Regions from separate parts of the Caloramator sp. ALD01 genome, predicted to be linked through region 1. Evidence: a T-box and tRNA genes for the amino acid it is inferred to sense, from the RefSeq annotation. Region 1 holds a T-box; the other holds one or more tRNA genes.
The links. A T-box is a leader RNA that pairs with one kind of tRNA and senses whether it is charged. The one in region 1 lies ahead of ileS (isoleucine--tRNA ligase), so its partner is inferred to be a tRNA-Ile.
Positions count from the first base shown of each region.

Region 1 (3,438 bases):
CCAAACATTAGGTGAGGATATTCAAGATTTGATAGATGAACTTAAGGTTAAAAATATTGTTATTATGAACATAGCTGATGCAGAAAAAAATATAGCACGAAGACTTTTAGATGCAGTATCGGGGGCAGTTTATGCTTTAGAATGCTCATTGCAGAAGGTTGATAATGAGAGAGGTATATATCTCATTACACCTAAGGGCGTTGAAATAGAAAATGAACTTAAGAATATATTTAGCAAAAGTGATATATTTTCAATGGAGTAACAGGAGGTAAAAAATGACTGATGCATTAAGGTATGCCTTTTTTAAGTTTGTAAATCTTTTAGAGTTTCTAATATTTTTAGATGCTCTTTTGTCTTGGGTTGTTCCAAATAGGCACAACAATCAAGTTTTAAGAATAATAGGAATTATAATAGATCCTATAAAAGAACCCTTCTATAGGCTTCAATTTAAACTCTTGCCCAATACTCCTATTGATTTTTCACCAATGCTGGCAATATTATTTTTAGAATTTATTAAAACTATAATTTTATAATATGGTGATTAAATGAATATAGATGTTTTTTTAAGAAGAAATGAAGAAAAAAAGGAAGTATATGTTAAACTAATTGATATGGTAAATAGAGTAGAAAGAACTTGGCAGGAGGAATTTACAGATTTTTTAACACCTGATGAACAGTATTTTTTAAATTTATTATCAAATGGAAGGGATATCTATATTAAATATTTCGGTGGTAAAGGTAATTATGAAAGGGCGGTTGCTCTTATAAGTAGAGTTGATGTAGATACGGATTTTCCGGTAGATATAATTAAAGTGAGTGGTAATTTTAAGTTTGAGAAACTAAGTCACAGGGATTATCTTGGTGCGTTATTATCTTTAGGCATAAAAAGGGAGAAAATAGGAGACATTAATGTTTTTGATGATGGAGCAGAAATATATGTAGCACGAGAGTTAAGTGATTATATTATATTTAATCTAAATAAGATAAAACACACAGGTGTTAAGCTTGAAAGGATTCCTTATGAAATAGCAAGAGAAAAAGCTGAATCCTTAAAGGAAATTATGATAAATGTAGCATCCTTAAGAATGGATGCTGTAATTTCTGAAGTTTACAATCTTTCAAGAAGTGAAGCTTCTTCTTTAATAAAACAGGGAAATGTAAAGGTCAATTATATATCAAATGATGATCAAAGCTACAAATTAGATAGAGGAGATATTGTTTCGGTTAAGGGATTTGGAAGATTCGTTTTTAACTCTGTTGTTAGAAATACAAAAAGTCAAAGGTTTGTTGTATCAATAAAAAAATATGTATAGGGGAGGAATAAAGATGACAATAACACCAAACGAGATAATAAATAAAGAGTTTAAAAAAATTTTAGAGGATACGATATTGATGAAGTTGATGAGTTTTTAGAACAGCTAAGTGAGGATTATGAAAAGCTATATAAGGAGAATTTAAATTTAAAGGAAAAGATAGAAGCATTAAATGAAAAATTGAGCCACTATGTAAACTTAGAAAGTACACTTCAAAATACACTTTTACTTGCACAATCTGCAGCAGATCAAGCGAAGGAAAGCTCTAAAAAGGAGGCAGAACTAATTATAAAGAATGCACAGGAGGCTGCAAATGAGCTTGTGAAGAAGGCAGAAGAAAGGGTACTTGAAATCAATAAAGAATATGAAATATTAAAAAATGAGTACAATATGTTTAAGAGCAGATTTAGAGCACTTCTTCAATCTGAACTTGAGAATCTTGACAAGGAATACATAACAAATGAAAAATAATTACTTGACATAATTTTTAGTTTATTGTATATTTATGGGTAAATATAAAAAACGATGACAGGGACGAGTAGGCAAAGGATGTTTTACAGAGAGTGGGGGTTGGTGAGAGCCCATAAACTAACTTTGTTGAAAATCACCCTTGAGTTGCAGGCTGAATTAAGTAGGCTGAGCCGGTGAATGCCGTTATCTTAATGAGTTATAAATTTGGGTGGTACCGCGGACAGACCTTCGCCCCAGGGGCATAGGTCTGTTTTTTATTGGATAAAATTAGAAAGGGAGGTATTATAAATGGATTATAGTAAAACACTTAATTTGCCACAAACAGAGTTTGCAATGCGTGCAAATCTACCACAAAAAGAACCATTAATGCTTGAGGAATGGGATAGTAAAAATATTTATAAAAAGGCACTTGATAAAAACAAAAACAATAAGTCTTTTATTTTACACGATGGACCACCATATGCCAATGGCGACATCCATTTAGGTCATACTCTAAATAAGGTTTTAAAGGATATAATAGTTAGATATAAAACAATGAAGGGATTCTATTCACCTTATGTACCAGGATGGGATACACACGGACTACCAATTGAACTTCAAGCAATAAAAAAACTTGGAATAAAGGTGAGCGATGTTGATCCAGTTAAGTTTAGGGGAATGTGTAAGGATTATGCCCTAAGCCAAGTTGAAAGACAAAAGGAACAATTTAAGAGACTTGGTGTAATTGGTGATTTTGAAAATCCATATTTAACATTAACTCCAGAATTCGAAGCAAAGCAAATTGAAGTATTTGGAGAAATGGCTAAAAAGGGATATATATATAAGGGATTAAAACCTGTATATTGGTGTCCATCCTGTGAAACTGCATTGGCAGAGGCGGAAATTGAATATGCTGACGAAACATCAAATTCAATTTATGTAAAGTTTAGAGTTAAGGATGATAAAGGTCTATTTAAGAATTTAAATGTTGATTTAAATAACATATATTATGTAATTTGGACTACTACAACTTGGACTTTACCTGCAAACCTTGCAATATGTTTAGGACCAGAGTTTGAATATGTTCTTGCTAAGTTCAATGATGAAGTTTATGTTATTGCAAAGGAATTGCTTGAAGCAGTTAAGAAGGCTGCAAATCTTGAAAATGAAGAAATACTTGCTACATTTAAGGGAAGCGAATTAGAAGGACAAACTTGTTATCATCCATTTATAGATAGAGAGTCATTGGTTATTGTGGGTGACCACGTAACATTAGAATCTGGTACTGGATGTGTTCATACAGCACCAGGTCATGGTCAAGAAGACTTTGAAATAGGTATGAAATATAAATTAGATGTTTTAAATCCTGTAGATGAAAAGGGAAGGTTTACTGAGAAGGCTGGCAAGTATCAAGGATTAACTTATAAGGAAGGAAATAAAGCAATTCTACACGACCTTAAGGAAACAAATATGCTTCTTGCAGAAGAAAGAATAACTCACTCATATCCACACTGCTGGAGATGTAAAAATCCAATTATATTTAGAGCAACTGAACAATGGTTTGCATCAATAGATGGATTTAGAAAGGAAGCTGTTGAGGCAGTTAAGGAAGTGGAATGGATACCAGGATGGGGAGAAGACAGAATTGCAAGTATGGTTCAAGACAGAGGAGACT
Region 1 covers NZ_AXAA01000001.1:17,740-21,177, forward strand. The annotation lists gene A3M9_RS0100095 (cell division protein SepF) at 1-262, shown strand, start outside; gene A3M9_RS0100100 (YggT family protein) at 276-533, shown strand; gene A3M9_RS0100105 (RNA-binding protein) at 546-1,313, shown strand; gene A3M9_RS14035 (DivIVA domain-containing protein) at 1,389-1,784, shown strand; T-box leader at 1,830-2,023, shown strand; gene ileS (isoleucine--tRNA ligase) at 2,073-3,438, shown strand, end outside.

Region 2 (3,438 bases), 130 kb from region 1:
GAGGTTTTCATTGATTAATTTTTTTGCAGAATCAAAAAAAATTCAAGATAAACTAATAGAGTATAGAAGATATTTACATATGCATCCTGAAATAGATAGGGACTTAAAAAATACAGCTGATTTTATTGAAAGTATATTAACTAATTACAATATAAGCTATAAACGTTATGAAAATTGTGGTATTGTGGCTGAAGTTGGCAAAGGAGAAAAGATTATAGCCTTAAGGGCTGATATGGATGCTTTAACAATAGAAGACAAAAAAAATGTTCCATATAAATCTAAAAATAAAGGTTTAATGCATGCTTGTGGACACGATGCACATACATCAATACAATTAGGAACTTGTATTCTATTAAAAAAATATGAGCATTTATTAAATGGTAAAGTAAGATTTATTTTCCAGCCAGCTGAAGAGACTGATGGTGGAGCAAAGGATATGATTGATTATGGTGCTATAGACAATGTATCCTTTATAAGTGCTCTACACGTAGAAGAAACATTAGATACTGGAATTATAGGTATAAACAGCGGAATTGTGAGTGCTGCATCAAATCCTTTTAAAATAACTATTAAGGGTAAAGGGGCTCATGGTGCACATCCTGAAGATGGAATTGATCCAATAGTTGCTGCTTCAAAAATAATTGACAATCTACAAATAATTATATCAAGGGAAATTTCTGCTTTTGAAAGTGCGGTAATTACCATTGGTAAAATAAATGGTGGAACAGCACCTAATGCAATAGCAGAAGAAGTAATTATAGAGGGAATTATAAGAACCTTAGGAAATAATACAAGAAAGCAAGTATTAGATAGATTTACATCAATAGTTAATTTAACAGCAGAAACTTTTAGATGTAATATAGAAATAAATATAATAGAAGGTTATCCATCCTTTAGTAATGATAATAATCTTATTGAAACTCTAAATAAAATACAAAAAGAAAACTCAAATTACTTTACTATAAAAAAATTAGATTATCCAAGTATGGGGGTAGAGGATTTTGCGTACTATACAGAAAAAATACCTGGAATTTATTATAAATTAGGATGTAGAAATATAAATAAAGGTATAGTTCATCCAGCTCACGGAAGTTATTTTGATATAGATGAAGAATGTTTATGGATCGGATGTGGAATACAATGTTCTATAGTTCAAAAATTTATTATGAATGAAACAATAGAGCTCTAAATTTTAGAGCTCTTTTAATAAGTGAATCACAGTAATTTACATAAATAGTGGCTTTTATAATTAATACTCTATGACGATTATTTTATTTCACTTTGACTATATAGTATATTAGTGCAAATAAAAAAGAGAGCTTACTGCTCTCCTATGGTGGGCCTTCAGGGACTCGAACCCCGGACCGACCGGTTATGAGCCGGTTGCTCTAGCCAGCTGAGCTAAAGGCCCAAAATCTATTTTAATTATAAAAAATTCATATTATAATGTCAAGCATTTTTTAAATATTTTATTATAAAATTGTTTATCAAATGAATATAATTTAATATATAACTAAACAAAAAGGGGTATTTATGGATTTAAAGACTATGGATTTAAAGACTATGGATTTAAAAACTATAGATTTAAATAAAATAATCAATACTATAAAAAACAAATATGGTATTGAAATTAAAGAACTTGAAAAGAAAAGGTCTGTTTATAAATTAATATCAGATAGGAACAATATTTTTTGCTTGAAAGAAGTAAATCATAACTTTAGTAGATTTAAGTGGCTTTCATCTTTTTTATTGTATTTAAAAGAGAAGGGATTTTTAAATTGTCCTTTATTAATTAAAGATAATCAAAACCAATTTTATTTTAATGTCAATAAACATAAATATTATTATTTGACTAATTGGATTGAAGGAAATGAATGTAAAATAGATGAAATAGAAAATGCATTAAATTCAATTATACTATTATGTGAATTTCATAGGAAAGCATTAGGATTTAATTCTAAACAATTACCATATGAAGAAGCCAAATTAATTAAAGAGTATATTAAAAAGAAGGATGATATTATAAGATATAAAAACTTAATTATGAGTAAAAAAATTATGTCTTATTTTGATATACTATATATTGAAACATTCGATACTCAAATGGCACTGGCAGAAAAATCTTTAATATATCTACTTAATTCAAACTATCGTAATTTAAATAAAAATGCAATTAAAAACAAAGTTATATGTCATAACAGCTTTTATTATCAAAATATTATAAAGTCAGATAATACTTTATATCTTATTGATTTTGATAAAATAATATATGAAACAGTTGAATATGATTTAGGTAAATTTATTCAAAGATTGATGTACAGAAAGTCTTATAATTGGCAATTTGACAAAGCAAAATTATTAATTGATAAGTATTGTAAATGCTATGGTAATAATATTGATTATAAGTTATTACTATCAATAATCATTTACCCTCATAAGTTCTGGAAATTAGGAAATAAAAAGTATGATAAGAAAAAAAATCTTTATGAATCTTATTATATAAGAAGATTAAAAAAAATAATTAATAATAATTTGTCCATATTAAATTTCATTGATGAGTTTGATAAGTATTATATCAATAAAAATATCTAAATAGATTAAAATGTCTATTTGGATATTTTTTTGTTGTCGCAAATTGAAATAATTTTTGTATAAATACTTAAAAGGAAATAAATAAACAGTGAAGAATAAAATAATAGAGGTGGTATTATGGAAGAAAAAAAGAACTATTATACATTTAAAGAGGTATGTCAATTAACTGGGTATAAAGACTCAGTTATACGTTATTATGAAAAAGAATTCGAATTAAATATTCAAAGGGATACTAAGGGTAGAAGAATATTTTCTCCAAATGATTTGAATATATTATTACAAATAAAAAATTTACAAGAAAAAGGACTGACTAATGGACAAATAAAAAAAATACTTATGAACCAAGAAACTGCTATAACTTCCCTTGATGCAGCAGTTGCTTTTAATGATAATGATATTGATGAAAATGATCAAGATAAAATAAAATTAATAGAAGAAAAATTAAATGCTATTAATCAAAAGTTAGAAGAAATTGATAAAAATGTATTTAGTAAAGAACGCGACATATTGATCAGTGAGAATATGAAATTGAAAATGGAATTAAAGCAAAAGTGTTATGAAATCATAGAACTTAAAGAAAAATTAAAATACGAAAAACAAACAAAAAAAGGAATATTAAGCAAATTATTTAGAAAATAGGTGACAAAATGGTAATAAAATCATTTAATTTATTTAGATTGTTAGCTAATAATGAATTTATAAACTTTTATAATTTTAAGAATATATTTGAGCTATCTATAGCAAATTTATTTTTCAATACTTCGTATTTTGTTATCGATGAAGGAATAAGAGGTATTAATAAAAACAGTAGAGTTTACATTTTCATTAAAGATTCATCAGTCTCTA
Region 2 covers NZ_AXAA01000001.1:146,232-149,669, reverse strand. The annotation lists gene A3M9_RS0100795 (LD-carboxypeptidase) at 1-18, shown strand, start outside; gene A3M9_RS0100790 (M20 family metallopeptidase) at 11-1,189, shown strand; tRNA gene A3M9_RS0100785 (tRNA-Ile) at 1,335-1,411, opposite strand; gene A3M9_RS0100780 (CotS family spore coat protein) at 1,534-2,592, shown strand; gene A3M9_RS0100775 (helix-turn-helix domain-containing protein) at 2,710-3,231, shown strand; gene A3M9_RS0100770 (GNAT family N-acetyltransferase) at 3,240-3,438, shown strand, end outside.
Region 2: it has a tRNA-Ile gene. The T-box ahead of ileS (isoleucine--tRNA ligase) is inferred to sense a tRNA for this amino acid. The anticodon was not compared.